One region of the Rhizobium sp. N324 genome, then DNA from elsewhere that is predicted to be linked to it. Evidence: predicted binding sites of a transcription regulator. Region 1 holds the regulator's gene; each other region holds the start of a gene.

The links. Region 1 encodes LexA, which represses DNA repair genes until DNA is damaged. Its sites were predicted from a motif close to TGTTCNNNNTGTGTTCNG; they were not measured.
Region 2: a site for LexA is predicted at 5,654-5,671, ahead of AMK05_RS14945 (ATP-dependent helicase). Genes of this name have one in related genera too.
Region 3: a site for LexA is predicted at 2,639-2,656, ahead of AMK05_RS03045 (ATP-dependent helicase). Genes of this name have one in related genera too.
Region 4: a site for LexA is predicted at 2,584-2,601, ahead of AMK05_RS24690 (ImuA family protein). Genes of this name have one in related genera too.

What each region holds. Positions count from the first base shown of each region.
Region 1 covers NZ_CP013630.1:2,115,115-2,122,882, forward strand. Annotated here, with positions in the region: gene AMK05_RS10245 (ComEC/Rec2 family competence protein) at 1-1,880, shown strand, start outside; gene lexA (transcriptional repressor LexA) at 1,861-2,580, opposite strand; gene AMK05_RS10255 (VOC family protein) at 2,777-3,670, shown strand; gene kdsA (3-deoxy-8-phosphooctulonate synthase) at 3,670-4,515, shown strand; gene eno (phosphopyruvate hydratase) at 4,657-5,931, shown strand; gene AMK05_RS10270 (FtsB family cell division protein) at 6,065-6,385, shown strand; gene pdhA (pyruvate dehydrogenase (acetyl-transferring) E1 component subunit alpha) at 6,530-7,576, shown strand; gene AMK05_RS10280 (pyruvate dehydrogenase complex E1 component subunit beta) at 7,593-7,768, shown strand, end outside.
Region 2 covers NZ_CP013630.1:3,097,589-3,105,356, reverse strand. Annotated here, with positions in the region: gene AMK05_RS14970 (AzlC family ABC transporter permease) at 1-542, opposite strand, end outside; gene AMK05_RS14965 (DUF2164 domain-containing protein) at 675-920, shown strand; gene pncA (bifunctional nicotinamidase/pyrazinamidase) at 1,126-1,755, opposite strand; gene AMK05_RS14955 (EF-hand domain-containing protein) at 1,980-2,483, opposite strand; gene AMK05_RS14950 (hypothetical protein) at 2,759-3,106, shown strand; gene AMK05_RS14945 (ATP-dependent helicase) at 3,134-5,611, opposite strand; gene AMK05_RS14940 (VOC family protein) at 5,839-6,315, shown strand; gene AMK05_RS14935 (PrkA family serine protein kinase) at 6,716-7,768, shown strand, end outside.
Region 3 covers NZ_CP013630.1:625,493-633,260, reverse strand. Annotated here, with positions in the region: tRNA gene AMK05_RS03070 (tRNA-Thr) at 1-33, shown strand, start outside; gene AMK05_RS03065 (DUF982 domain-containing protein) at 1,068-1,310, shown strand; gene AMK05_RS03060 (hypothetical protein) at 1,578-1,838, opposite strand; gene AMK05_RS03055 (BON domain-containing protein) at 1,896-2,156, opposite strand; gene AMK05_RS03050 (hypothetical protein) at 2,330-2,596, shown strand; gene AMK05_RS03045 (ATP-dependent helicase) at 2,704-4,764, shown strand; gene AMK05_RS03040 (enoyl-CoA hydratase/isomerase family protein) at 4,778-5,830, opposite strand; gene AMK05_RS03035 (putative bifunctional diguanylate cyclase/phosphodiesterase) at 5,961-7,768, opposite strand, start outside.
Region 4 covers NZ_CP013632.1:188,530-196,297, forward strand. Annotated here, with positions in the region: gene AMK05_RS24680 (hypothetical protein) at 1-1,453, shown strand, start outside; gene AMK05_RS24685 (hypothetical protein) at 1,663-2,151, opposite strand; gene AMK05_RS24690 (ImuA family protein) at 2,645-3,406, shown strand; gene AMK05_RS24695 (Y-family DNA polymerase) at 3,327-4,841, shown strand; partial or broken gene AMK05_RS24700 (error-prone DNA polymerase) at 4,841-7,768, shown strand, end outside.

The sequences.
Region 1 (7,768 bases):
TGAAGCGGCCGCCGGGGCGCGTAACCGCGATTGTCCGCGGCGCCGACACGCCTTTCGAGATCGGCGACATTATCACCGGCAGGGCGCGGCTAACGCCGCCCTCGGGCCCCGCACTTCCCGAACTCAATGACTTCTCCTTCGGCGCCTATTTCGACGGCATCGGCGCCAACGGCTTCTTCTACGGCGCCCCTGAGAAGGATTTGGCGGCGAGCCCGCAGGGTGCAAGGTCGCCGTCGGAAGCTATGCTCGAATGGCTTTACCGGTTGCGTAGCAGCATCGGCGACCGCATCAGGTCGATCCTGCCTGGTGATACCGGCGCCTTTGCCGCCGCCCTGGTGACCGACGAGCGGCGCGCCATCTCGAATGCGACGACGGAGGCGTTGCGCCAGTCTGGCCTTGCCCACATCGTCGCGATCTCGGGTCTCAACATGGCGCTGTCGGCCGGCATCTTCTTCGTCGGCTTCCGGATGCTGCTCAGCCTCTTTCCGGGCGTCGCCCAGGCCTATCCGACGAAGAAGATCGCCGCCGCAGGCGCGCTCACCGCCGTCACCGCCTATTACCTGATCTCCGGATTCGGGGTCTCGGCCGAACGCGCCTTCATCATGATGGCCATCATGCTGATCGCCGTCTTCTTCGATCGGCCGTCGATCAGCCTGCGCAATGTCGTTCTCTCGGCGCTTGTCATCATCGCCATTTCACCCTCCGAAGTGCTGGGCCCGAGCTTCCAGATGTCCTTTGCCGCGACATTGGCATTGGTATCGGGCTATCAGTTGTGGAAGGACCGGCGCGTCCGCGAAAACGCGTTGCTCAAGCTGCCGATCTTCCGGCCGGTCGTTGCGGTCGCCGGTTTCTTCGGTGGCGTCCTGCTGACCTCGCTGATCGGCGGTTTTTCCACGGCGCTGTTTTCGATCGAGCATTTTCATCGGTTGACGGCCTACGGCCTGCCGGCAAACCTCGCGACGATGCCGATCATCTCGTTCATCGTCATGCCGGCCGGGCTGCTGGCAATGTTGCTCATGCCGTTCGGCCTGGACGCTCCGCTCTGGGAGGTCGTCGGCTTCGGCCTCGATCTGGTGATCGCTGTCGCCAAGACGGTGTCCGGCTGGGGCGGCGATATCGGCGTCGGCCGTTTGCCCGCCTGGTATTTCGCCGTCGCCGTGGCCGGCTTCCTGCTGCTGACACTGCTGCGCACCCGGCTGCGCCATGCCGGCACATCGACCCTCGCCGTCTCGACGCTCTTCCTGCTGGTTCTGCCGGTCCCCCGGCCGCCGGATCTGGTGATTTCGGAGGATGGCAGTCTGGTCGCGCTCGTTGCAGTGGCGGCAATGGCTTCCAACCGCGAAAACCCGCCGGATTTCATTTTCGACCAGTGGCAGAGAGCACTGGTCCTGCCGACACATCATCCACCGAAGATGTTGGAAGGCCCTGCTATCCCGCCGGAGGGAGAAGACCGCCGCGTCAGGCTTTCCCACGATCAGCAGATCGAAGCGAGGACGGCGATGCGGGCGGCGGCGGGCGGTGAAACAAACCGCTTTTCCTGTGTCAAAAAGGCCTGGTGCACATCAAGGCTTGGCAATGGGCGCGTCGTCACCGTCATCGACAATGCCGCCTATCTCGGTCCGGCCTGCGATGCCTCCGATATCGTCGTCACGTCTGTCCGCCTGCGTTTCAATAGCTGCCGCTCGGGCGCGACGCTCTTTACCGGTGAGACGCTACGCAGGACCGGTTCCGTCGAGCTGCGCTTCGCGGACGCCGGCCTGGAGGTCGCAACCGCATTCGAGAGCCTGTCGCGGCCGTGGATACGCCATCGCGCCTATGACTGGCGCAGCAATAGTTTCGCCGAAACCGGCCCGTCCAGCGTCAGTGATAGCGGCGAATGAGACCGACGAGCTTGCCCTGCACCTTGACGCGGTCTGGCCCGAAGATCCGGGTCTCATAAGCCGGGTTGGCGGCTTCAAGCGCGATCGAGGCGCCCTTGCGGCGGAAGCGCTTCAGCGTCGCTTCCTCGTCATCGACGAGGGCGACGACGATGTCGCCGGGACTTGCCGTGCTGCCGTTGCGGATGATCACCGTGTCGCCGTCGAAGATGCCGGCGTCGATCATCGAATCGCCTTTGACCTCCAGCGCATAATGCTCACCCGAGCCGAGCATGTCGGCGGGAACGACGATGTCGTGGGTGTTGTTCTGGATCGCCGAAATCGGAACGCCGGCGGCGATTCGGCCCATGACCGGCACCGAGACCGAGTTGCCGTTGTCGGCGACGGGTTTTGCGGGTGCGGGGGCGGCGACCGGCTGGGGCTTGCCGAGGCTGCCCTCGATGACGCTCGGCGAAAAACCACGCCGGGGCTGAATGCTGGGGCTATAGGCCTCCGGAAGCTTGATGACCTCGAGCGCCCGGGCGCGGTTCGGTAGGCGGCGAATGAAGCCGCGTTCCTCAAGCGCCGTGATCAGGCGATGAATGCCGGATTTCGAGGCCAGATCCAGGGCGTCCTTCATCTCGTCGAAGGACGGTGGAACGCCGGATTCCTTCATGCGCTCATGAATGAAAAGGAGAAGCTCCTGTTGTTTGCGCGTGAGCATCGGCGTGTGACCCCTGATTGAAACAAATCCAGAACAGACACTATATGTTCCATATGTGTTCCGCAAGTAGCTAAATTTCCGTAAAACTTGGCGCCAACTCGTTGAGATTTTTATTTTCATTCGCCGGATCGGCGCCATGTCTTGCATTGAGGAAGGCGCCGTCGCACATCTCTTCGCAATTGCAGGAGGGGATATCATGAACACGAATTCCGCCAAGCCGCACCCACTGGATCATGTCGTGCTGCCGGTCGTCAATATCGATCTGGCGCGCGAAAGACTCGGCAAGCTCGGCTTCACCGTTGCGGCCGATGCCCGTCATCCCTTCGGAACGGAAAATGCCTGCGTCTTCTTCGCCGACAAGACCTATCTGGAGCCGCTCGGTATCGCGAGCGTCGAGGAGAGCGAGTCCTCGGCGCGGCAAGGCAATGTCTTCACCGCCCGCAACCGGGCCTTCCGCTTCCGTTGCGGCGATGAGGGGCTTTCGGCCGTGGTTTTCGGCACCGAGGATGCCGGCCTCGATCATCAAAGCTTCATTTCAGGCGGATTGAGCGCCGGCGAGATGCTGGAGTTCAGCCGGCTGATGAAAATGCCGGACGGTTCCAAAGGCATCGGCAGCTTCAAACTGGCCTTTGCCGCGGATCTGCGGGCACCCGATTTCTTTCTCTTCACCTGCCAACGCATCAATCCATTGCCGGCCGACCGCGGCGCGCTGGAGACACATGCCAATGGCGTGACCGGCATCGCCGAGATCGCGCTGTGCGCGCCTGATGCCTCCGCCTTCGCCGGTTTCGTCAGCCTTGTCATGGCGCAGTCGGCCGTCGAGAAAACCGGTTTCGGCGTCAATATCGCGGCGCCGAATGCGAAAATCAGCCTGATGACGCCGGAAGGGCTGGAGGCCTATTTCGAGTTTGCCGTCTCATCCGCCGACCGCGGCCTGCGCGGCCGGGCCATCCGCTTCACCGTCGCCGATCTTGCCGTGACAGAAGCGCATTTGGCTGCTAACGGAGTGACCTACACGCGCAAGAACAATCGTATTCTGGTGAAGCCGGCGCCCGGGCAGGGCACGCTTTTCGCCTTCGAGGAAAGATGATGAGCACTGATACGAATTCGGAAGTCAGGATCGGCGCGGGCGCAGGCCAGGTCACCTTTTCCAATACCGGCCGCCTGTCGCTGATTGCCGGCCCCTGCCAGATGGAGAGCCGCGACCATGCCTTCATGGTTGCCGGCACGCTGAAGGAGCTCTGTGCAAAGCTCGGCATCGGTCTCGTTTACAAGAGTTCCTTCGACAAGGCGAACCGCACCTCGCTGTCGGCAGAGCGCGGCATCGGCCTTGAAAAGGGCATGCAGGTCTTCGCCGATCTCAAGAAGGAGTTCGGCTTTCCCGTCCTGACCGACGTTCACACCGCCGAGCAATGCGCCGAAGTGGCAAAGGTGGTCGATGTCCTGCAGATCCCGGCCTTCCTCTGCCGCCAGACCGACCTTCTGATCGCCGCCGCCGAGACCGGCCGTGCCGTCAATGTCAAGAAGGGCCAGTTTCTTGCCCCCTGGGACATGAAGAACGTGCTGAAGAAGCTCAACGCCAGCGGCAATCCGAACGTGCTGCTCTGCGAACGCGGCGCCTCCTTCGGCTACAACACGCTGGTTTCCGACATGCGCTCGCTGCCGATCATGGCGTCGATGGGTGCGCCGGTCATTTTCGATGCGACCCATTCGGTGGCGCAGCCGGGCGGGCAGGGGGAATCCTCCGGCGGTCAGCGGGAATTCGTGGAAACGCTGGCGCGCGCGGCGGTCGCGACCGGCATTGCCGGCGTCTTCGTTGAAACCCACCAGGACCCCGACAACGCACCGTCCGACGGCCCGAACATGGTCTACCTCAAGGACATGCCGCAGCTTCTGGAAAAGCTGCTGGCCTTCGATGCTGTCGCCAAGGGCTGACAGTCAAAAGCCTGACATGTTCGTGTTATAGCGACGATCGGACATGCAGGTCGAAGGTGCCGCAATGCGCCATTGTAATTTGCACGCCTTCGATTATGACAGGCTTCGAACGATTGATCACCCACCGAGCAGGAAGAACCCATGACTGCAATCACCGATATCATCGCCCGCGAGATTCTCGATAGCCGTGGCAACCCCACCGTCGAAGTCGACGTCTATCTCGAAGACGGCAGCATGGGCCGCGCGGCCGTTCCCTCGGGCGCTTCGACCGGCGCCCATGAGGCAGTCGAGCTGCGCGACGGCGGCAAGCGCTACCTCGGCAAGGGCGTGCAGAAGGCGGTCGATGCCGCCAATACCGAGATCTTCGACGCGATCGGCGGCATCGATGCCGAAAACCAGATCCAGATCGACAACATCATGATCGAGCTCGACGGCACGCCGAACAAGTCGCGCCTCGGTGCCAACGCTATCCTCGGCGTGTCGTTGGCCGTCGCCAAGGCTGCCGCCCAGGCCTCGGGCCTGCCGCTCTACCGTTATGTCGGCGGCGCTTCCGCGAGCCTCTTGCCGGTGCCGATGATGAACATCATCAACGGCGGCGCTCATGCCGACAATCCGATCGATTTCCAGGAATTCATGATCCTGCCGGTCGGCGCCGATACGATCGCCGAAGCCGTGCGCATGGGGTCGGAAGTCTTCCACACGCTCCGCAAGGAACTGGCCGCTCAGGGCCACAACACCAATGTCGGCGACGAAGGCGGTTTCGCACCGGGCCTGAAGAGCGCTTCGGAAGCCCTCGACTTCATCGTCAAGTCGGTCGAAAAAGCCGGCTACAGGCCGGGTGAGGACATTTACCTCGGCCTCGATTGCGCCTCGACGGAATTCTTCAAGGACGGCAAATACGTCCTCGAAGGTGAAGGCCGCACGCTCGAATCGGGCGCCATGGCCGAATATCTGGCCGAACTTGCCGCCAAGTACCCGATCATCTCGATCGAAGACGGCATGGCCGAAGATGACTGGGATGGCTGGAAGACGCTGACCGACCTCACCGGCAAGAAGACCCAGCTCGTCGGCGACGATCTCTTCGTCACCAACTCCGCCCGTCTTCGCGACGGCATCCGCATGGGCGTCGCCAACTCGATCCTCGTCAAGGTCAACCAGATCGGTTCGCTGACGGAAACGCTCGACGCAGTCAACACGGCGCATAAGGCTGCCTACACCGCTGTCATGTCGCACCGCTCCGGCGAAACCGAAGATTCGACCATCGCCGATCTCGCGGTCGCCACCAACTGCGGCCAGATCAAGACCGGCTCGCTGTCGCGTTCCGACCGGCTCGCCAAGTACAACCAGCTGATCCGCATCGAGGAAGGCCTCGGCCCCCAGGCCCAGTATGCCGGCCGCTCGATCATCCGCGGCTGATCGAATCTGCTTTCGACAAGACCCGCGCCCCTCCCGGCGCGGGTTTTTTGTTGGCCGTTTTTACGGTCAACGAACGGTTAATCTCTGGGCGTTATGCTGAACGAATTGGTAATGCGTTCAAGAGCATGCGTGTATGTGGACAAAGCATCATAAGAAGAGAAAATTCGGCCGCTTCGTCATTCCGGCCATGACGGTCGCCTTCCTCTCCTATTTCGGTTATCATTGCATTCACGGCGATTACGGCCTGCGCGCAACGGAGACGTTCGAGCACCAGCGCGTCGCGCGTGAAAAAGAGCTTGCGATCTTGAAGGCGAAGCGCGAACATCTGGAAAATCAGGTCGCGCTGCTGAGTGATGGCTCGCTCGACAAAGATATGCTGGACGAAAAAGCGCGCTATCAGCTCAATATGTCGCGCGCGGACGAGATCGTCATATTCAACCATTATTCCAATTAACCGGAATTAGGTTAATTGGAATTTTCTGCTTATTTCCAATAGTTTAGTGCCGAATACGAGCCATGCAATTATGGCATTGCTGTGGTCATGTTTCTTCCCTATGGTACGCGGCACCGAGAACCGACAAACCATAGGGAGGGTTGAATGGCGCCGCGAAAGACCGCGACGGTTTCCAGCCGGAAAACATCAGCAAAACCTGCAGCGAAAGCATCGAACGGAGGCCCTGTCGCCGACTTCGATCGCGACGAGGAGCTCAAGGCCTATCGCGAGATGCTGCTGATCCGCCGCTTCGAGGAGAAGGCCGGCCAGCTTTACGGCATGGGTTTCATCGGCGGCTTTTGCCACCTCTACATCGGTCAGGAAGCTGTCGTCGTCGGCATGCAGATGGCGCAGAAGGAAGGCGACCAAGTCATCACCGCCTATCGCGACCACGGCCACATGCTGGCCACCGGCATGGAAGCGCGCGGCGTCATGGCCGAACTGACTGGCCGCCGCAGCGGCTATTCCCACGGGAAGGGCGGCTCGATGCACATGTTCTCGAAAGAGAAGCATTTCTACGGCGGCCACGGCATCGTCGGCGCCCAGGTCTCGCTCGGAACCGGTCTTGCCTTCGCCAATCATTATCGCGGCAACGGCAACGTCTCGATCGCCTATTTCGGCGATGGCGCCGCCAACCAGGGCCAGGTCTACGAGAGCTTCAACATGGCGGCTCTCTGGAAGCTGCCGATCGTCTATATCGTCGAGAACAACCGTTATGCCATGGGCACCTCGACGGCCCGCGCCACCGCCCAGTCGAACTACTCGCTACGCGGCTCCGGCTTCGGCATTCCCGGCATCCAGGTCGACGGCATGGACGTGCGCGCCGTCAAGGCGGCCGCCGACGAGGCGCTCGAACATTGCCGCTCCGGCAAGGGCCCGATCATTCTCGAAATGCTGACCTATCGCTATCGCGGCCACTCCATGTCCGATCCGGCGAAATATCGCTCGAAGGAAGAAGTGCAGAAGATGCGCTCCGAGCAGGATCCGATCGAGCAGGTCAAGGCGCGCCTCATCGAAAAGGGCTGGGCCTCCGAAGACGATCTGAAAGCGATCGACAAGGATGTCCGCGACATCGTCGCCGACAGCGCCGATTTCGCCCAGGCCGATCCGGAGCCGGATGCATCCGAGCTCTACACCGACATTCTGCTTTAATCGGGGGAGGGAACCCATGCCTATCGATATCCTCATGCCCGCCCTCTCTCCGACGATGGAAGAAGGCACGCTGTCCAAATGGCTGAAGCAGGAAGGTGACAAGGTCACCTCAGGCGACGTGATTGCCGAAATCGAAACCGACAAGGCGACGATGGAAGTCGAAGCTGTCGACGAAGGCGTCATCGGCAAGCT
Region 2 (7,768 bases), 980 kb from region 1:
CGCTTGCGGAAGCCGAGGACGATGCCGAGGAAATAGGCCGGCAGCAGGATATCGAGGCCGATGGCCTTGGGATCACCGATGAAGCCGCCGAGCATGCCGCCGGCGACGCTGATCAGCACCCAGGGGATGTAGATGATGATGCCGAAGCCGAAATACCAGGCGAAGGTCAGCGGTTTGCCGGCCTCGCTGCGCTTCACCGCTTCGGCAAATTGCGGATCGACGAGCAGGAAGAAGGTGAAGAATTTCTGCACCGGCGTGAAATGGCCGATATAGCGCGCCAAGGCCGCCGAATAGAGCACGTGGCGGAAATTGACGGCGAGGATCGACAGCACGATCAGCCAGGCATGGACATTGTGGCCGAAGAGCTCGATGCCGACCATCTGGCTGGCGCCGGCATAGACGGTGGCGCTCATAAAGGCGACCTCAGAAAGCGACAGGCCGTTTTCGACCGCGAGCGCCCCGAACAGAGCGCCGAAGGGTGCCGACGCCAGCGCAACGGCGGAGCCGCCCCGCAAACCTTCAACAAAGTCGGCGCGATTCATGGGAATGATCCTGTTGGAAATTCAGCTTTCACTTATGGGCTATGGCCTGCTGCGGCAATTGAATTTCGTTGATTGACCGATCGATTTCGCTGAAGCATCAAAGTCCTGATCACATCGGCCGGAGAGAACCTCATGAAGAAGATCGAATTTTCGAAGGACGAAAAGGCTGAGATCGTTGCGCGCATCCGCGCCTATTTCGATCGAGAACTCGATCCCATTGGTGCGTTGCCGGCTGAATTCCTGCTCGACTTCTTCGCCGAGGAGATCGGGCCGTACTTCTACAATCGAGGGCTGAGAGATGCCCAGGCCGCATTGTTGAAGAGAATAGAAGACCTTGCCGAGGATATCCATCTGCTTGAGAGGGAGGAAAAATTCTGAAGAGCGTCGCGACCTTTCAGATTCCCTACTTGCGCAAGCGTAAGTCCGCCCACATCATAAGTTGGGGCATCTGCGCTTCGGTTATCCTGCTGCTCTACAGGTCGTGTCCGGGATGGAAAGGTCAATCAGGCCTCATCAAGCGCTTCGGCCCGGTTGCCGGAAGGGATGAGATTTCGACGTGTACCTGCTCAAGTAGGGCGCCGATCTATTCGCGCAGAAGCACGTCCGCGCTGTTGACCACGGCGATGCCATGCGCGCGCATCTCGTCGACGGCGGCGGCGACGCCTTCGGGGGTGATGCCGCGGCTTGCGTCCTCGATAAAGCGGACGCGAACACCGGGCATCATCTCCAGCGCGTCGAGCGCGGAGAACTTGACGCAATAGTCGGTCGCCAGCCCGCAGACGTCGAGATCGGTGACACCCTGGTCCTCGAGAAAATCGGAAAGGCCGGTCGAGGCATCGCGGTCATTGTCGCGAAAGGCCGAATAGCTGTCGATATCGGGATCCTCGCCCTTCTGCTGGATCAGGTCGATCTCTTCCGATTTCAGCTTCGGATGCAGTTCGGCATCGAGCGTGCCCTGAATGCAGTGGTCGGGCCACATCATCTGCGGCTTGCCCGACAGTTCGCCCATCTCGAAAGGCGCGGCGCCCGGATGGGCCGAGGCGAAGCTGCCGTGGCCCGGCGGGTGCCAATCCTGCGAGGCGACGATCAGGTCGTATTTGCCGCTGTCGATCAGGCTGTTTGCGACGGGAACCACCCTGTCGCCATCCGGCACCGGCAGATTGCCGCCCGGACAGAAGCCGTTCTGAATGTCGACGAGCAGCAGCGCTTTCATCAAGGCCAGTCCCTTCGCTTTATCGCAATATCAACTTGTGGATTTCCGGGCGCGGACGCGCAAGTGTTAAATCTGGCACTAGCGGTAGCAATCGGCTGAAAAAGAATATGCTAATACAATCAGTGCGATAGGTGGAGGTGACTCTTGAGTCGAAATGGGAGGACAGCGCAAGACGCTCTTGCGTCCGGCGGACCGAGGCTCCCCCGGCGGAGCCCCACGCCGAACTATGCCGCGGTCACGCCATCGGCTGGGGAATCATCCGCTGCGGCGGAAGCGCCGTAGGTATTGCGGTGGGCCTGGAGGGCCGTCTGCATGTCGCTCAGCACTTTGGTGAGGAGCGGGTCGCTATCGCCTGACGTATTAATCTTGTTCGGATCGGCGGCGAGGAATTCGGACTCGGTCAACTTGCCGTCGCCATTGCTATCCATCGCGGCAAAGACGCCCTTGGAATCGTCGTCGCTCTGATCGCTGCCGTCGCTCTGATTGTCGCTGCCGTCAGTCTTCTGCAGGGACAGCATCAGCGACAGGATGTCGGCGGTGATCTTCTTGACGATATCGGCGCTGCTGTCGTCGCCGTCGTCTGCTGTCGCCGCCGTGCCGGATGACGAGGATTGCGATGCGGCGGCGAGCTCATCCGGGGAAATGACGCCGTCGCCATTCTTGTCGAGGCTGGAAAGCGGAGACTGGTACTGGGATAAGGCGCTGCCGAGAGATGAAACACTGGTCACTTGAACCTCCTTCGAAAAGTTCGTCGTGAAGCCCGCCTTTCATGGACGGGCAGATTCCGGGCTAAGCTGATTTGCGCCAAGCGTCAAAGCGACGTTTTGACACGTTAACTTTTCGGTTACCAAAGATATCTTTTTGGAATTATTGTGTTTTTATAGACAGATGGGTTCGATCGCATGGAGTTCTGCACCGGTCGCGGAAGCGCGATGCGAGGCCGATCTTGCTCCCGGCCGCGATTTCTGCCTTTCTTGCTCAGACCCAAGCCGGAAGTAAAACCATGTCCGAGCCAGAGCCGAACGAGAAGATCGATGCGACGTTCCGCAACGGGTCGCTGACGGCGGCCGGGATCATCCTCGGCTTCTCCCTTAATTTCATCAGTGTCTGGGTTTCCAATCCCAATGACTGGAGCCGCATCGATATCCTGCCGATGTTGTTCCTGACCATCGGCATAGCCATTCAGGTGAAGGTTTTCGCCGATCTGCTGGCGCGCGACTCCCTCTTTGCCATCAAATATGACCGGTCGCGCCGGCTCTTTCTGATCGGATTGGGAATCGTCGCCGCAGGAATCGGCATCGCGCTCGTCAACGACATGCTCGGTCTTGGAAGCATGCGGATGCTCGGATGAAACTTCTCGCTCCTGGCTGACGCGCTATCATACGCGCTCGACGAAGCCGTCCAGCACCCGCTTCTGTCCGGCGCGGTCGAACTCGATCGTCAGCTTGTTGCCTTCGATGCCGGTGATATTGCCGTTGCCGAATTTCAGGTGGAACACGCGGTCGCCGACGGTGAAACGCGACGGCTCCGAGGATGTGGATTTCGCCACCAATTCGCCTTCGATCGTGCGGCCCTTGGGGCCGCTTTCACCATAACCGATGCGTTCGACGGCATGGCCGGAGCGGGAGCCCCAATTGTCGCGCGTGGCATCGGTCTTGTTGGCCTGGGCGCGTTTCCAGCCGGGAGTGGAATAGGAATTGGCAAAGGGCTCGGCCTTGTCGAAGCGGGACTGGCCGTAGCCGCCGCGGCCGTAACCGCCATAGCTCTGCTCCATTTCAGCGACCTCGACATGGGTTTCCGGCAGCTCATCGAGGAAACGCGAAGGCAGGGTCGATTGCCAGAGGCCGTGGATACGGCGATTGGAGACGAACCAGATGTGACAGCGGTGCTTGGCACGGGTGATGCCGACATAGGCGAGGCGGCGTTCCTCTTCCAGGCCGGCACGGCCGCTTTCATCCAGCGAACGCTGATGCGGAAAGAGGCCTTCCTCCCAGCCCGGCAGGAAGACGGTGTCGAATTCCAGGCCCTTGGCCGAGTGCAGCGTCATGATCGAGACAGCATCGAGGTTCTCGTTGGTCTCGGCATCCATGACGAGAGAGACATGCTCGAGAAAGCCGCGCATCGACTCGAAGCTTTCCATCGAGCGGATCAGTTCCTTGAGGTTCTCAAGGCGGCCGGGCGCTTCGGCGCTCTTGTCGTTCTTCCACATATCGGTATAGCCGGACTCTTCGAGGATCTGCTCGGCAAGTTCGGTATGCGGTGTGTTTTCAAGCAGTTCCTGCCACCGGCGGAAAGATTGAATCACGTCGAAGAGGGCTTTGCGCGCCTTCGGCTTCAACTCGTCGGTTTCGATGATGTCGGCGGCGGCCGCCAGCATCGGGATATCACGGGCACGCGCATAATCATGCAGCGCGCGCACCGTCGTATCTCCGAGGCCGCGCTTCGGCGTGTTGATGATGCGCTCGAAGGCGAGATCGTCGGAGGCTTGAGCGACGAGGCGGAAATAGGCCATGGCATCGCGGATCTCCAGGCGCTCGTAGAAGCGCGGGCCGCCGATGACGCGGTAGTTGAGGCCGAGGGTGACGAAGCGGTCTTCGAATTCGCGCATCTGGAAGGAGGCGCGCACGAGGATCGCCATGTCGTTCAGCAGATGCTTGCCGCGCTGGAGCTGCTCGATCTCCTCGCCGATGGCGCGGGCTTCCTCCTCCGAATCCCAGGAGGCGTGCACCTGCACCTTGGCGTCATCCGGATCGGAGCGGTCGGTGAACAGCGTCTTGCCGAGCCGCCCTTCATTATGGGCGATCAGATGGGCGGCAGCCCCGAGGATATGTTCGGTCGACCGGTAGTTGCGCTCGAGCTTGATGACCTTGGCGCCGGGGAAATCCTTTTCGAAGCGCAGGATGTTGTCGACCTCGGCGCCGCGCCAGCCATAAATCGACTGGTCGTCGTCGCCGACGCAGCAGACGTTCTGCGGCTCGCCCTTGGCGCGCTGGGCGAGCAGCCGCAGCCACATATATTGCGCGGTGTTGGTGTCCTGATACTCGTCGACGAGGATGTAGCGAAAGCGGCCGTGATATTCCTTCAGGAGATCCGGGTTCTTGCGGAAGATCGCGATCGGATGCATCAGCAGGTCGCCGAAATCGCAGGCGTTTAACGTCGTCAGGCGCGCTTGATAGGCGAAATAGAGGTCGCGGCCGCGGCCATTGGCAAAGGCGCGGGCATCGCCCTCGGGGATGTCGGCAGGGCCGAGACCCTTGTTCTTCCAGGTATCGATCATGCCGGCGAACTGCTTGGCAGGCCAGCGCTTGTCGTCAAGGCCTTCGGCCTGGATCAGCTGCTTGATCAGGCGGACGACATCGTCGGTATCGAGAATGGTGAAATCGGAGCGCAGGCCGACGAGCTCGCCGTGGCGGCGCAGAAGCTTGACGCCGATCGAGTGGAAGGTGCCGAGCCAGGGCATGCCTTCGACGGCGCCGCCGACGAGCAGCGCGATGCGCTCCTTCATCTCGCGGGCGGCCTTGTTGGTGAAGGTGACGGCGAGGATCTGCGAGGGGAAGGCGCGGCCGGTATTGAGGATATGGGCAATACGGGTCGTCAGCACGCGCGTCTTGCCGGTGCCGGCGCCGGCAAGCACGAGGACCGGGCCTTCCAGCGTTTCGACGGCTTCGGTCTGTTCGGGGTTCAGCCCGGCGAGGTAATCCGGCCGGCTGCCGCCGTCGCGCGCCGCCATGGCGCGGGCGGCAATGCCACCGGTGGCGGGCGCCCTTCCAGCCGGGACGGCAGGCGGCTGCGGCTTGCGCGCCATCTCGCCCGGCTCTTCGTCGAAGAAGGGAATATCGTCGAAACTATTGCTCATGGCGCGTAATGTAGTGATTCGGGAACGAAAGACCAGAAAAGATGTTCTGCTTTCATTCCCAAGCCGCCGCTATCCCGAGGGGTTTGCGCATGGCGGCAAGGCTGCTTGATAGGAGAGAGGCGACCCGACGGAAAATTTCAGCCGCACTTGTCGGAAACCGCGTCGGCGGGGCGTCCTTGGATCATCGGACAATGGTCCGGATCTACCGTCAACAAGGAGGCTGCATCATGGCGAAGGTCGTTTCAAATCTCTGGTTCGCGCAGGAAGCGCGCGAAGCCGTCGAATTTTATGTGTCCGTCATCCCGGAATCCAGAATCGGCCGCACCACCATCCTTCCGGCGGAAACGCCGAGCGGGCCTCCCGGCAGCGTCGAGCTGATCGAGTTCACGCTCGGCGATCAGGCCTTCCTGGCGATGAAGGCCGGCCCGCTCGATAGCTTCAACCATTCCTTCTCGATCGCAATTCTATTGGAAAGCCAGGCCGAGATCGATCGGATATGGAACGCCTTCCTCGCCAATGGCGGCACGGCGGAGGCCTGCGGCTGGCTCAGGGATCGCTGGGGCCTGTCCTGGCAGATCGTGCCGCGCATACTTTCCGAGATGATTGCCGACGACAACCGCGAGCGGGCCAGGCGCGTGACCGAGGTGATGCTCGGCATGGTCAAGATCGATGTCGCTGCGCTGGAAAAGGCATTCAACGGCTGAATTCGCCGGCGGGCGCATGATCGCAATGATCGGCCAGGATGCGCCCGTTTTTCGTCATCTCAGGAGGATCGGCACATGCTGCCCGGCATCGACTCTGCGCAGATTTGGCTGGCAATCGTCGATTTTTTGAGAGTTCGAATCACGGGCGACATTGCACACCCTTTTCATCTTTCTGTCACGTCGCGAAATGTGCTGATACCGCACGGGTGCTTTTTTCAACTATAATGAGAAACAGTTTCGTAGAGTAAAAATAACCGGTGCATGCACGCTTTTGTGCGTTGCAAGAAACGTCCGGTGAGCGTCGAATATACCTACGAAATTATTGATTCTTAGGAACGTCGTAGCCATCTCGATGGTTATACGACTTTGAAGCCTGCGGCATAACCTTACTGGAGGGCCCATGCTGAACGAATCCGTATTCGATGCCTTTACGCGCAGTTACGAAGCGCGCCGCGAAACCGATATGTCGGTGGCCGAGTATCTCGATCTCTGTAAAAAGGACCCAATCGCCTATGCCAATGCGACGGAGCGTCTGCTCGCGGCGATAGGCGAGCCGCAGATGGTCGACACCGCCAGGGATGCGCGGCTTGGCCGGATCTTCATGAACAGGACGATCCGGATTTATCCCGCCTTTACCGGCTTCCACGGCATGGAAGAGACGATCGAACGGATCGTTTCCTTCTTCCGGCACGCGGCGCAAGGGCTCGAGGAACGCAAACAGATCCTCTATCTGCTAGGCCCGGTCGGCGGCGGCAAGTCGTCGCTCGCGGAGCGGCTGAAGCAGTTGATGGAGGTTCATCCGATCTACGTGCTGAAGGCGGGCGACGAGATCAGCCCGGTTTTCGAAAGCCCGCTCAACCTTTTCGATCCGGAAACGATGGGGTCGCTGCTGCAGGAGCAATACGGCATCCCGTTGCGACGCCTGAACGGGCTGATGAGCCCGTGGTGCCTGAAGCGGCTCGACGACTTCGGCGGCGATATTTCCCGCTTCCGTGTCGTCAGAATTCAGCCGTCGCGGCTGCGCCAGATCGCCATCGCCAAGACCGAGCCCGGAGACGAGAACAATCAGGATATCTCGTCGCTGGTGGGAAAGGTCGATATCCGCAAGCTGGAGACCTACTCCCAGAACGATCCCGATGCCTACAGCTATTCGGGCGGCCTCAACCGCGCCAACCAGGGCATTCTCGAATTCGTCGAAATGTTCAAGGCGCCGATCAAGATGCTGCATCCGCTGCTGACGGCGACGCAGGAGGGGAACTATATCGGCTCCGAGAATATCGGCGCCATACCCTTTTCGGGCATCGTGCTCGCGCATTCGAACGAAGCGGAATGGCAGACCTTCAAGGCCAACAAGAACAACGAGGCCTTCATCGACCGCATCTGCGTGATCAAGGTGCCTTATTGCCTGAGGGTGATGGAAGAGCAGAAGATCTACGAAAAGCTGATCGAGGGA
Region 3 (7,768 bases), 1.5 Mb from region 1:
AGGTCGGTGGTTCAATCCCACTCGGCAGCACCAGTTTTCTTCAGCAACATCATAGCGATACCGCAGCGCCTGCGTTTTCATACGCTGCGCAATTCAGCATGAAAAAGCAGAACAGAACGCGAATTGCGCGGGAAATCCGTGCAGAGTGTTTCATGAACGTTCTTTCGAGACACTTGCGCCCAGCTAACGACCTCCGCGTCAGCTGCGATAAATCCCTTCTGTTCCTGCAGGAGAAAATTGACTTTTGGGATCCCTATCCGCTCGAGCTTTCCAAAGATGGGATTTTGAAGTTCTTAGAATGAACGCCTGAGCCCGCCAGGCGGGATAACACTTTACTCCTGGCTCCCCAATAAAAGTCTGGCGCTCACGACAAATCTCCCAAAAAATCACGATTGTCTTTTGGCACTATTTCGATCATCTCGACGTGTTGGGGATATTCACTTGCAATCAAGTCAGCGAAACCGCCCAAAGTCAGTAGAGATAATTCGCTTTGAAACTTTTTGCATGGCTTTCCTGGCTGAGTTGTTCGAATAAATGGACGCCCTTCCCTTCCGAAGAAAAAGGAACCCTTGGCGGCATAGTAATGCGACGACGCGGCATGAGATTTCCATTGATTGAAACTCGTGTGCCGACACCAGATGAACAAAGTGAGGCACAGCTTTACTACGCCATTCGTTAGGTGGGTGGCTGCGCGTTGCCATACAGAGAGCTGTCTCGGGAAATTTGGACAGCACGGATAAGTGCTGGCATGACCAGCGCCCCGCAGAGAAAAGCAGCCTGGATCAATTTTCGATCTAAACCCATGTCAAGCCCTTAGCTTTTCGAGCATGGCAGCGGCAGTAACGCGCGAACGCATACAACCTATCTGCGACTATTCGAAATTCTCCCATCGAACACGCCCCCCGCGATCCCTCCCACACCAGCTGACATTTCGCCTCATCAGCAACAGACGATTCACCATTGTTGGCCGTGAAAATCCCGCTAGAATGCCTGTTATGGCGGCGGCTCCGCGGAGGAATGGGAGACGCTGCATCCTTTGTTCTGTCGACAATCGTGGAGGAGCATCGATGGCAACTGAAAAATGGAACAGCCCGGTCAAGGTCGGTTTCGAGGGAGCCGATCTTAGAACGGTCAATGGTCCGTTCGATGCGTTGAAATGCCTGGCGGATTTCTGGCCGAATTCGCGCGGGCTGCGTTATATCAAGGCCCGTAGCACCTGCCGGGCAGCGCTCGATGGGCGCAAGAGCGTGGAAGAGGCGAGAGCCGAGTTTCTGGCGGCGGCCGAAGAGGCGAAGCTGAAGCTGCATTAGAGCGCCCAAGCGTCCTACAGGACGCGAAGGCACGCTCGGCCCCGTTGAACTGGCTCCTTCGGCCGGCATTTCCGTAAACGGAGTGTGCCGGAACGGGGCAATGCTTTAATTTACTTAACCCTGCATCGAACTTGTGGCGGGTTTTGGTGCAACGGGCGTTGCGTCCGGGACAGGTCCATTCATAGAAGATGCCCAGCCATCATGATGATGGTCAGAGGCTCGTCACCTCTGCGGCAACGCAGGCGAGCCTCGTTCGAGCAGGCTGTCTCAACAGTCTGTGGCGCCCTCATTCTCCACCTCGACATATCCGACGCCGATGATCGTGCCGTCTCCCGCGCGGATGAAGGAGGGGAGATAGTGCGGCTCGGCCGGCGTGCAGGCGACGGCTCCGGTATATTCGTTGAGCGCGATCTGGTCTTTCGGCAGCGCCGAATAATTCGTGCCGGTTTCGAGTGCGGCATAGGCGGAGCCGGCAAAGACACCGGCCGACATCAAGGTGATTGCCGAGAGGCGAGGAAGCGACTGCATGAGGGTCTCCAGCTTTTCGATCCGGCATTTCAACCCGCAGGAGGGAACTTGGTTCCCTCAGCGCCGCAACAGGCGACTGTGCACATAACCGCGGCCGACGATGCTCTCGGCGATCCCGACCGCCCGCTCGACATCGCCGCGCCGGCGCACGAAACCTTCGAGAACGACAAACGAACCGAGCATGCTCACAGCAATTTCCGCAGCGTCGAGATCATCGGCGGCATGAAGAGCGCCCTCCACCGAAGCACGTGTCGCCGCATCGCCATGGCCCTGCCGGCCGGGCTCGTCATGGTCGGGGAATACAGGATACCCGATCACTGAAGCGTCTCCTGAGATTGGTATATCCGGTTAACGCCGCAACAGCGCTTTCGTTGCGGCCCGCTGGTCTCGACCGGATATTCGCATGATTTCTGCGCGTCAGGCTTGGCCCACTCTTGGCGGAAGGTGCCGCGGCTTCCATATCTTTCTGCAGCCGAAAGAGGATGACGACGATGAAAGTGCTGCTGCCCGTTTTGTTTGCCGGAGTGTTGCTGGCCGGCTGCTCGTCGGCCGATAGCCCGGGGTTGGATCCCATTCCCGGCAGCATCACCTATGGCGGCCAGCCGCGGACGAAGCTTACCAAATCGCCGGTCGGCAGCGCCGTCCACCACCAGTTCTACAACGGGACCGGCCAGCGCGTCGAGGAAACCTATATTCTTCAGCCGGATCGCAGCCTGAAGCTGGTGCGGCGCGTGGTGGGGCCGGATTTCCCCGATTGAGGCAGCCCTCCTGCGGCAGAATGCTTGACAGCGGCGGAAATCGCGAACATTCAAGGAACATCTAATCTTTCCGCAGTGATTCTGTGGGAGCCCGACCGGACGGCTGGATGTATCTCGAAAAGCTCAATCCCCAGCAGCGCATGGCCGTCGAGCATGGCACGCTCACCGACGGCAGCCATATTGCCGGACCGCTGCTGGTGATTGCCGGCGCCGGCTCGGGCAAGACGAATACGCTGGCGCACCGGGTCGCGCATCTGATCGTCAAGGGCGCCGATCCCCGCCGCATCCTGCTGATGACCTTCTCGCGGCGGGCCGCCGCCGAAATGGCGCGGCGCGTCGAGCGCATCTGCCGCGACGTGCTGGGTACGAATGCCGGTGTGATGGCGGATGCGCTCAACTGGTCCGGCACCTTCCACGGCATCGGCGCGCGGCTGCTGCGCGATTATGCCCAGCAGATCGGCCTCGATGCCGATTTCACCATCCATGACCGCGAAGACAGCGCCGACCTGATGAACCTCATCCGGCACGATCTCGGCTTCTCCAAAACGGAAAGCCGGTTTCCGGCCAAGGGCACCTGCCTTGCCATCTATAGCAGGGCGGTGAACTCCGAGACGGCGCTCGACCAGGTGCTGCGCGACGCCTTTCCGTGGTGCGCGGCCTGGGAACAACAGCTGCGCGAGCTTTTCGCCTGCTATGTCGAAGCCAAGCAGAGCCAGAACGTGCTCGATTACGATGATCTGTTGCTCTACTGGGCGCAGATGGTCGGCGAGAGCGTGATTGCCGAGGATATCGGCAGCCGCTTCGACCATGTGCTGGTCGACGAATATCAGGATACTAACCGGCTGCAGGCTTCGATCCTGCTGGCGCTGAAACCCCAAGGCCAGGGGCTGACTGTCGTCGGCGACGATGCGCAGTCGATCTATTCCTTCCGCGCGGCGACAGTGCGCAACATCCTGGATTTTCCCGCCGCCTTCAGCCCGCCCGCCAATATCGTCACGCTCGACCGCAACTATCGATCGACGCAGCCGATCCTGGCGGCGGCCAACGCCGTCATCGATCTCGCCTCGGAGCGCTTCACCAAGAATCTCTGGACCGAGCGGCAATCCACCGAGCGGCCGCGCCTCGTCACCGTGCGCGACGAGGCCGAGCAGGCGCGTTATATCGCCGACATGGTGCTCGACAATCGCGAGGAAGGCCTGACGCTCAAGCAGCAGGCCGTGCTGTTCCGCACCTCGCATCACAGCGGGCCGCTCGAGGTCGAGCTGACCCGGCGCAACATTCCCTTCGTCAAGTTCGGCGGACTGAAATTTCTCGACAGCGCCCATGTCAAGGACATGCTGGCCGCCCTTCGCTTCGCCCAGAACCCACGCGACCGGGTGGCGGGCTTCCGGCTGATGCAGATCCTGCCGGGCGTCGGACCGTCGACGGCGCAGAAGGCGCTCGACCTGATGGCCGAGGATGCGAACCCACTCGCCGCGCTCGCCGCCATGCCGGCGCCGCCGCGCTCCGGCGAGGACTGGACGGCTTTCGTTTCGATGCTGCAGGAGATGAAATCCGGCAAGGCCGGCTGGCCCGCGGAGATCGAGCTGGCGCGGCAATGGTACGCGCCGCATCTGGAGCGGCTGCATGAGGACGCGGCGACCCGGCAGGCCGACCTGCTGCAGCTCGAGCAGATTGCCGGCGGTTATGCCTCGCGCGAGCGTTTCCTCACCGAACTCACCCTCGATCCGCCGGATGCGACAAGCGACCAGGCCGGCGTGCCGCTGCTCGACGAGGACTATCTCATCCTTTCCACAATTCATTCCGCCAAGGGCCAGGAATGGACGAGGGTCTTCATGCTGAATGTCGTCGACGGCTGCATTCCAAGCGATCTCGCCGTCGGCGCCAGCGCCGAAATCGAGGAGGAGCGCCGGCTGCTCTATGTGGCGATGACCCGTGCGCGCGACGGTCTCGACCTCGTCGTGCCGCAGCGCTTCTTCACCTATGGGCAGAATGCGCAGGGCGACCGGCACGTCTATGCCTCGCGCAGCCGCTTCATTCCGGCAACGCTGCTGCAGTTCTTCGAGGCCTGCAGCTGGCCGCAGGTGAAATCGGAGACTGCCGCGCAAACCCATGTGCGGCAGATGCGCATCGATGTCGGCGCCCGCATGCGCGGCATGTGGCGATAAATCGACTATCGTCTCAGAGAGACAGCGGCGGTTCGGCCGGCTTCAGAAAATGCTCGATCCTTGCAGCTCCCACCGCCTCGACCGAGGCCGGCGACCATTTCGGGTTGCGGTCCTTGTCGATGACGGCGGCGCGGATGCCTTCGAAGAAATCCGGATTATCGAGCATCTGCAGGCAGGCGCCGAGTTCACGGCCGAGGCATTCGGCCAGCGAGGCGCTGCGGCGGCCGGCTCTCAGCAGTGCCAAAGCAAGTTTCAGGCTGGTCGGCGAGCGCGTCAGCAGCACCCGGCGGGTCTCGGCGGCGAAGTCGCCCTCCTCTCCGGCCAGTGCCGCCAGGATCTGCTCGACGCTGTCGAAACGAAAGGCGCGGTCGATCATCGCCGCGTTCTGCCTGAGCCGGCTTTCTCCGGCAGGTTCCGCAAGCTGCTGCAAGAGGGTATCGACGTCGCTGGATGCGCTGCCGCGGGGCAGGACCGACAGCGCCTCGATCACCGCGCCGAGCCGCGACGATGCGATGTGACGATCGGCCAGCCCGGCGTGGATCGCGTCGGCGGCACCGATATCGAGCCCGGTCAGGCCGAGCCATGTTCCGGCTTCGCCGGGCGCCTTCGGCAGCAGCCAGGTGGCCCCGACATCGGGGACATAGCCGATGCCGGTTTCGGGCATGGCGAGCCGGGTGCGCTCGGTGACGATGCGGTGGCGGCCATGCGAAGAGAGCCCGACGCCGCCGCCCATGGTGATGCCGTCCATCAGCGCGATATAGGGTTTGGGGTAGGAGGCGATCTGATGGTTGAGGCGGAATTCCTCGCGCCAGAAGGTTCCGGCGAGGCCGTCGCCGGCGCGGGCGCTCTCATGCAGGGCGCGGATATCGCCGCCGGCGCAGAAGCCGCGCTCCCCCTCGCCCGTCGCCACGACACTCGCCACCGCGGCATCATCGGCAAAGCCATCAAGCGCGTCGGTGATCATCCGGATCATCGGCAGCGTCAGGCTGTTCAACGCCCGCGGCCGGTTGAGCCGGATGATGCCGGCGGTGCCCCGGCGTTCAATGATGACTTCGTTGTCCTGCATGGTTCGCCTCCGCTGTTCCAGCCTTTCCTGGTCAGATTGAAGCCTTCTGCCCAGGAAAGGCTTGAGATCATGCATAGACGACGATGCAGCGTGGCTCCAGTCGATTTAAGACCGGCAGGGGATCGACCGGTCAAGCAGACAGCGAATCCCGGGCGGGTGCTGCGGCTTCGCAGCGGGCGGCGTAGTCGATGGCGAGTTCCAGCGGCAGCGGCCGCGAAAAATGATAACCCTGCGCCAGACGAACGCCCATCGCCTTCAAACCCTCGGCGATCGCTTCGCTTTCGACGCCTTCGGCGACGGAGGCAATGCCGAGATTCTGGCAGAGATTGGCGACCGAGCGGGTAATGTTCAGGCAACGGGCGTCGCGATCGAGATTCATCACGAAGGCCTTGTCGATCTTCAGCTTGTCGAAACCGAGCCGGTGGATATGGCTGAGGCTCGAATAGCCGGTGCCGAAATCGTCGAGCGCGATCGAGATGCCGGCGGCGCGCAGCATTGAAATGACCTGGTCGGCGGTATCGAAATCGGAGAGCAGCGCCGTCTCGGTGATCTCGAATTCGATGCGCCGGGGATCGATGCCGGAGCGGGTGATCATGCCAAGCAGCGCCGTCGATGTCTCATGGTCGCAAATATCGCGGGCCGAGAGATTGAAAGACAGCTTGAGATGGCGTGGAATGATCGCCAGCGCTTCGAGCGCCTTGGCAAAGAGGATGCGCGTCATCCGGCCGATGACGGCGGTGCGCTCGGCGGCGGGAATGAAGGCATCGGGACTGATGCGGCCGAAGCGGGCGCTGTCCCAGCGGGCAAGCGCCTCGTAGCCGACGACGCGGCCGCTCTTCAATTCGACGATCGGCTGATATTCGAGCTTCAATTCGCCGGCAAAATCATTCGCCTGCAGCTCGAGTTCGATCAGGTGGCGCTGCGTCAGGATCTTCTCGTGCTCGCTCGAGAAGAATTCGACACCGCTGCTGCGCTTGCTCTTGACCTGGTAGAGGGCAAAATCGGCTTTCTCGTAGAGATCCTCGGCGCTGTATCTGCCGATCTCGGGATAGACGATGCCGCAGGAACCGAAAACGCGGACCGAGCCATCGGGGATTTCGTAGGGATCGCGGACGGCGGCGCAGAGCGCCTGGCCGAGATCGGCAATCGCCTGGCGCGTCATCGAGCAGGGAAAGATGATGCCGAACTCGTCGCCGCCGAGACGCGAGACGATGCCCGCTTCGCCGACCAGGGCGGTGAAGCGGCGGGCGGTCTCCTTGAGCACGAGATCGCCGGCGGCATGGCCGAAGACGTCGTTGACCGGCTTGAAGCCGTCGAGATCGAGAATGCCGAGGACCGGCGGCGCGGACGGATTCTTCTGCAGCCGCTGTTCCAGCGATTGAAAGAAGCTGCGGCGGTTGGCGAGGCCGGTCAGCTGGTCATGCAGCGCATTGCGGCTGTTGACGAGGTTCAGCTCCTCGGCTTCCGCCCGCTTCTGCTTCAATTCCTTGGTCAATTGCACCAAGCCGACGAAATTCTGGAAATAACTGTTGATCACCCTGAGGAAGGGCAGGACCAGGAAGAGGCCGCTGACGGCGGTCGCGACGAAAACGGGGTTGCCCGAGAACATGAAGCTCGCGACCATGGCCAAGAAGGTGATCACGGTGGTCAGCGCTGCGGCCATCGGCAGATGCATCAGGCAGAAGATGCAGGAAATGCCGGTGACGACCAGGAAATAGGCGATCTGGCCCTGCTGCGAAGCATCGCCATACTGATAAAGCGCGATCGCCCAGCTGCCGAAAGCGATCGCGAGGACGGCGGCGCCCGATATGGTGAGCTTCATCAGTCTGAAGGCCCGTTCGGGCGTGACGTTTTCCTTGCCCTTAATCTCCCACCAGCAGAGACGGAAGACACAGACGATGCTCAAGGCAATGGGAATGTAGAGCGAGAGCCAGAGCG
Region 4 (7,768 bases), on a different replicon from region 1:
GACGGTCACAACCAAATACGTCAATGACCTTTTCGTTTTCCTTGATGGTGCCTATCGGATTGCGGCAGGGCAGGTGCCGAACGTTGATTTCCATACGTCTCTCGGGCCGCTCACATTCTATATCCCGGCGGTCGGTTACGCTTTGTCCGGTAGCATGGGGGCGGCGATGCCAGTGGGAATGTCTCTGCTGATCCTCCTATTTTCGCTTGTAGCCGCAGCAATCGTCGGCAGCCGGATGCATTGGGCGATTGGGCTGCCGCTGGCAACCTGTCTGCTTCTGGTGCTCGCGGCTCCTGCAAACCCTGGCGAACGGATCGGGGAACTCAGCTTTGCCATGTTCTACAACCGGATCGGCTGGGCGTCACTCAGTTTGCTGCTGGTTATGTACCTGCGCCGGTTGCCAGGCGCCTCAAACCGCAAAGGCGCGGACGCCACGTGCGCCAGCTTCCTCGTGCTGCTGATGCTTTACACGAAGATCACATATGGAGTGGTGGGCGTCGCTTTTCTGATGTTCATGCTCTTTGACCGGCGCCAGATCGGCTGGGTGGCGCTCGCGTTTGGGATCATCGCTGCCAGCATCCTCGCGACGGAGACGCTCTGGGGCGGAGGGGTCAACTACCTCCTCGACATCAGTCTTGCGGGGAAGAACAGCGGCGGTCTCCCGACGATGACGGCTATCGGTCACGTGGTACGGAGTAACTTCGTCGACCTTCTTGCTTACCTGGCTGTCGCCGTCATCCTTCTCATCCTGACGCCAACCTATCGGCATCTGCTCTTCGTGGGGTTCTGCATCACAACCGGGATCCTCCTGATCTCGCAGAACTTCCAATTCTTTGGGATTGTGACGCTTGGCGCGACCGCTGCCGTGTTGTCGGCATGTTTCTTTCGCGCAGAGCTTCCTTCCCGGTATGGAAGAGCGCGGATCGCCCTGCCGCTACTCTTAGCATTCCTGCTCACCCCGGCTGCGGTTGGTAATGCTGCGTCACTTGCCATCCATGCCTATTATGCCGCTGGCGGGCGAGGCGACGCTATTCCGCTGCCCGCCTTCTCCGGGGTCCGCCTGGTGAAGATGTGGAGCGCCGGCCAATATGAATATTTCCAGGACTACAACCGAACGCTTGCCGACGCGTCGGCGGCTCTTTCGCAACTGGATGGGAAATCTCAGCGTGTCGCCGTTCTGGACTTCGTCAATCCATTTTCCGCCGGGCTGCGACTGACGCCGCCGGCCGGCGACAGTGTCTGGTATCATTGGGGGCGCACTCTTGGGCAGGAATATCATCCGGCGGCGGAAAAGATGTTTGCCGACGTGGACTTGATCCTCGATCCGAAGTGGCCCATCGAAATCTGGACAGGGAACGGCATGCGGGACATCTATGCGCATTATATAGCCCGCCACTATGACCTCGTGCGGGAGACGGCGGATTGGCGCATTTATGGCAAAAAAGCTCCCTAAGCTGGAGCAGATCGTCGTACGCGTGAAATGAACCTGGCAGTGCAGGAGGAGCGGCGGAATTCGCTTCATCACTCATTTCGCTGCGGACGCCAAAAACGGAAGATTCTAAGACGGCGGGCCGTGCGAAATATTTCGCTCGCGTCTTGGCAGCCCCTGCTCGAAACGGCGCGTCTTGCCTGTCATGATTTTGCGGTGCGGCACGCGGATGGTTAGCGCCACGCCTCAATGAGAAATCCCGACGATCCTTCAACGGGATCGGTAGCGGGTAAGGGTACTGCCGATATTTTGGACAGCATGTCGCTTGAAGCAGCCGATGTTTGAATGTCGGCATCCTGGCCGTCAGGGTAGGCGCCGATAACTCGGAAGTCAGCGGAGCAGCCGAGGTTTTGATGGCCTGTGCCGGCTGGCAATACCAAACAATCTCCCGCCGCCACCGCCAGCGCCTGGCCGTCTGGGCCGCCAATCAGCAGCGTTGCGGTACCACGGGCGATTCCCAGCACTTCATGGGCGCCGGAGTGGAAGTGCTGGTAGTCGAACACACCGTTTGCCCAGATGCCTGTCCAGCCGTTCGCCGCGAAGCGTCCTTGGAAATCAATAGCCCCATCGTTGGCTACCAGTCCCCGGTAAAGCAATACAGGAAGGCGAGGATTGTTCGGGACCCAGTCGCTCGGCTGGAAAATTATTGTCTCGGTCTCCATGCGGAACTCCCAATTTTATTCATCGAGTGGCGCGACGACCCTGCCGCTAAGCCAGATGCTGATGTCCAACGATTTCGACGTGGTTACTATCGAACTCCGCCATAGTTTAACAAAACTAACTTTGGCAGGCTCCAGCAGTTCCCTGTTCCAGCAAGTTGATCCCTGACCGGATGCCTTTGCTCGGTCTGCCGGGGCTCAAAAAGGCGGGCAGCTTTTAGCCGTACCCGACCACGCAGGATATCTTCGAGGAATTGGAGCGGCGCGGCATGCAGATATATTGATCGCGGCCAGCCGGGAGGTCGGACGCTCCCAGCTGCGATCCAAAAAAAATTTCAATCCGGTCATCGAGTTGAATCCGCTCGGGAAATCCGCTGGTTACATCGATGCGCACAACTTAAGCGCGTTGAGTGCGCATTGACTCGTTGTCGGCTTGAGAACAAATAGAGAACATAACTGCACCTCTCAAGTAGAAACCGGTGCTCCGAAGGAGATCATGCCTACATCAGCCGCCATTTCGAATGCTGTTCTGGATGAGTTGCGCGAGAAAATCGCCAGCCTGGAAGGTGCCGGTTCGCGCCGCCGCAGCGTCCTGCCGTTCGGTGTTGGTGAGATCGATGCGCAGCTGCCGGGAGGTGGCCTGGCCTTCGGTGCGCTGCACGAAGTCGCCGGCGGCGGAAACGGTGCCATCGACGGCGCGGCTGCGGCGCTCTTCATTGGCGGCATCGCTGCCCGCACCACCGGCAAGGTGGTCTGGTGTGTCACCCGCTTCGATCTGTTCTTTCCAGCACTTGCCCAGGTCGGACTTCACCCCGATCGCGTCATCTTCGTCGAATGCGACAAGGAAGAGACGGTGCTCGCAAGCTTCGAAGAGGCTTTGCGCTATGGCGGCCTCGGCGCCGTCGTCGCCGAGCTGGTGCGCCTGCCGATGACGGCATCGCGCCGGCTGCAGCTTGCGGCGGAAAAGTCCGGCACATTGGGTCTGGTGATCCGCCGATGGCGGCGCCAGACGGAAGCCTCCGATTTCGGCATCCCGACGGCCGCGGCGACCCGCTGGCGGATCTCGGTGCTGCCGTCCGAGCCGCTGCCCGTGCCGGGCCTCGGCCGCGCGCGCTGGCTGGCGGAACTCATGCGGGTCAGGGCTGGCGAGAGAGGGGAATTCACTATCGGAGCATGTGATGGCCAGGGTCGTATCTGTCTTTCTTCCGACGCTGCCGACCGACCGGATCAGACGCGCCGATCCTTCGCTCAATCGTGACACGCCGCTGGTGGTGATCGCCAGGAGTGGGTCCAAACGATGGGTGGCGGCGGCCGATCAGGCCGCTGCCAAACTGGGCTTGCGCGTCGGCATGCCGGCCGCCAAGGCGCAGGCGCTGGTCCAAGGGTTGACGATGATCGATGCCGATCCGGCGGCCGACATCGCGACACTTGAACGGCTGACGCTTTGGGCCCTGTCGCAATATTCTCCCGTCGTTGCCATGGATCCCCCTGATGGCATCGTCATGGACACCGAGGGCGCCGACCATCTGCAGGGCGGCGAGGACCTGATGCTCTCCGGTCTCGTCAACCGCTTCCGCGGCCGCGGTCTCGCCGCGCGCGCGGCGATCGCCGATACGTGGGGTGCGGCGCATGCGCTCGTCCGATCCACGGATCGCCAGACTGTTATCATCCCGCGCGGCGCGACCGCCAAAGCGGTCAATCGTCTGCCGCTGTCGTCGCTGCGGCTGCCGGCCGAGATCGTCGGGAGCCTCAGAACCCTCGGCTTCGCCACAATAGGCGATCTGGCAGTGACGCCGCGGGCGCCGCTGACGCTGCGTTTCGGCCGGGAAGTCGGACGGCGCCTCGATCAGATGTTCGGCCGGCTCGCCGAGCCCATCGACCCGATCCGGCCGGCGGATCTCGTCGAGGTCCAAAAATCCTTTGCCGAACCGATCGGCGCACCGGAGACGATCGAGAAATATGTGGGCCGCCTGGTGCGGCAGCTTTGTCTGGAGCTCGAGAAACGAGGCCTTGGCGTGCGGCGCGCCGACCTCATCGTCCACCGCGTCGACAACACAATCCAGTCGCTTCGGGCGGGCACCGCCAAGCCCGCCCGAGATATCGCCTGGCTGACAAAACTTTTCCGCGACCGGATCGAGAAGATCGAGCCGGGCTTCGGCATCGAGAAGCTGAGCCTCGCGGCAATCGTCGCCGAACCGCTCGTTGAGGCGCAGTCGGCTTCCTCCCTGATCGAAGAACAGGTGACCGACGTGACGCCGCTCATCGACGTGCTGGGAAACCGCGGCGGTCAGCGGATTTTCCGTGTCGCGCCGGTGGCAAGCGATGTCCCTGAGCGCAGTGTCCGGCGGATCGCACCGACGGCCGACGAAATCGGCGCCACCTGGCCGCTGCATTGGCCGCGGCCGTCGCGGCTCTTGCCGCACCCGGAAGCGATCAAGGTGATTGCGCTTCTGCCCGATCATCCGCCGGTTTCCTTTACCTGGCGTGGCAACCGGCGCCGGGTGAAGCGCGCCGACGGCCCGGAGCGGATTTTCGGAGAGTGGTGGCAGAGCAGCTCCGAATGGGTCGCGGTTCGAGACTATTTCGTCGTCGAGGATGATGCCGGTGAGCGCTTCTGGATTTTCCGCTCCGGCGATGGCGTCGACGCCGACACTGGATCGCACCAATGGTTCCTGCACGGGGTGTTTGCCTGATGCGCTACGCCGAACTGCAGGTCACCACGCATTTCTCCTTCCTTCGCGGCGCAAGCTCGGCCGAAGAACTCTTTGCGACCGCCAAGCTGATGGGCATCGAGGCGCTCGGGATCGTCGACCGCAACAGCCTGGCGGGCATTGTTCGGGCGCTCGAAGCTTCCCGCGCCACCGGCCTGCGGCTCGTCGTCGGTTGCCGGCTCGATCTCGCCGACGGCATGTCGATCCTCGTCTATCCCACCGACCGCACCGCCTATTCGCGGCTGACGCGGCTTTTGACCTTGGGCAAGGGCCGCGGCGGCAAAGCCAACTGCATCCTGCATCTCGAGGATGTACTATTGCGAAGGCCTGATCGGCATCCTGGTCCCGGATATGCCGGACGATGGCTGCGCCGTGCAGTTGAGGAAGATGGGTGAGGTTTTCGGCGACCGCGCCTATGTCTCGCTCTGTCTGCGCCGGCGGCCGAACGATCAGCTACGGCTGCACGAGCTGTCGAACCTGGCGGCGCAGCACCGGGTGAAGACGGTCGTCACCAATGACGTCCTGTTTCATGAGCCCGGCCGGCGACAGCTGCAGGATGTCGTCACCTGCATTCGCACTGGCACCACCATCGACGATGTTGGCTTCGAGCGCGAGCGGCATGCGGACCGCTACCTGAAGCCGCCGGAAGAAATGGCGCGTCTGTTTCCCCGCTATCCGGAAGCGCTGGCACGCTCGAAGGAAATCGTCGAGCGCTGCAGGTTCAGTCTGGAGGAGCTCGTCTATCAATATCCCGAAGAAGCGCTGATCCCGGGCATGACGGCACAACAGTCGCTGGAGCATTACACCTGGGAGGGCGTTACGACGCGCTATCCGGAAGGGCTGCCGGCGCATGTCGAAAAGACGATCCGTCACGAGCTGTCCCTGATCGAGACCATGAAATACGCCCCTTATTTTTTGACGGTCTTCTCGATCGTCCGCTATGCCCGATCGCAGGGCATTCTCTGCCAGGGCAGGGGATCGGCCGCGAATTCCGCAGTCTGCTATGTGCTCGGCATCACCTCGATCGATCCTGATACCAATAATCTCCTCTTCGAGCGCTTCGTCAGCCAGGAGCGCGACGAGCCGCCCGACATCGATGTCGACTTCGAACATGAGAGGCGAGAGGAGGTGATCCAATGGATCTACAAGACCTACGGCCATGACAAGGCAGCCCTCTGCTCTACCGTGACCCGCTATCGCGCCAAGGGCGCCATTCGCGATGTCGGCAAGGCGCTCGGCCTGCCCGAGGACCTGATCAAGGCGCTTTCCGCCGGCATCTGGTCCTGGTCGGAAACCGTCGGCGAGAGCCAGGTGCGGGCCCTCGGCCTCAATCCGGAGGATCGGCGTCTCGCCTTGACGCTCCGGCTTTCCCAGCAGTTGATGGGAGCACCGCGGCATCTCGGCCAGCACCCGGGTGGATTTGTCCTGACCCACGACAGGCTGGATCATCTTGTGCCGATCGAACCGGCGGCGATGGCCGATCGCCAGGTGATCGAATGGGATAAGGATGACGTCGAGGCGCTCAAAATGATGAAGGTCGATGTCTTGGCCTTGGGCATGTTGACCTGCATGGCCAAAGCCTTTGCCCTCATTGGCGCCCACAAGCATCAGGAACTCGACCTCGCCGCCATCCCGCAGGAAGACCCGGCCACCTATGCGATGATCTGCAAGGCCGACACGCTTGGCACCTTCCAGATCGAGAGCCGGGCGCAGATGTCGATGCTCCCGCGGATGAAGCCGGAGACCTTCTATGACCTCGTCATCCAGGTGGCGATCGTCCGGCCCGGACCGATCCAGGGTGACATGGTCCATCCGTATCTGCGCCGCCGCGAGGGCAAGGAAAAGGTCGAGTATCCGACGCCCGAACTGGAGGCGGTCTTGCACAGGACGCTGGGCGTGCCTCTGTTTCAAGAGTCGGCGATGAAGATCGCGATGGTCTGTGCCGGTTTCACGGGCGGCGAAGCCGACCAGCTTCGGAAATCCATGGCGACGTTCAAGTTCACCGGCGGCGTCAGCAGGTTTGAGGACAAGCTCGTTTCCGGCATGATCCGCAACGGCTATTCACCGGAGTTTGCCAAGCGCACCTTCGGCCAATTGGAAGGCTTCGGCTCCTACGGTTTCCCCGAAAGCCATGCTGCCAGTTTCGCGCTGATCGCCTATGCCAGCAGCTACATCAAATGCCATTTCCCGGATGTCTTCTGCGCGGCTCTCCTGAACTCGCAGCCGATGGGTTTTTATGCCCCGGCCCAGATCGTAGCAGATGCGAGGAAACACGGCGTCGAGGTGCGACCGGTCTGCATCAATCGCTCGCGTTGGGACTGCACGCTGGAGGAGGTCGAAGGCACTGACCGCCATGCGGTGCGGCTCGGCATGCGGCTGGTGCGCGGATTGGCAACCGCTGACGCAGCCCGCATTGTTGCCGCGCGCGGCGACGAACCCTTCGCTTCGGTCGACGACCTGTGGCGCCGGTCGGGCGTGCCGGCCGCTTCCCTTGTCGAGCTTGCCGAGGCAGATGCGTTCCTGCCATCCTTGCGATTCGAACGACGCGATGCGCTCTGGGCGATCAAGGCGCTGCGCGACGAGCCGTTGCCTCTCTTCACGGCCGCGGCCGAACGCGAAGCGCGGGCGATCGCCGAGCAGCAGGAGCCGGACGTCGAACTCAGGCAGATGACCGAGGGGCATAACGTCGTCGAGGATTACAGTCACGTCGGGCTGACACTGCGGGAGCACCCTTTGCGATTCCTGCGGGCCAATCTCGCCAAGCGCCGGATCGTCACCTGTGCCGAGGCGATGACGGCGCGCGACGGCCAGTGGCTGATGGCGGCCGGGCTGGTGCTGGTGCGGCAACGGCCGGGTTCGGCCAAGGGCGTGATGTTCATCACCATCGAGGACGAGACCGGCATTGCCAA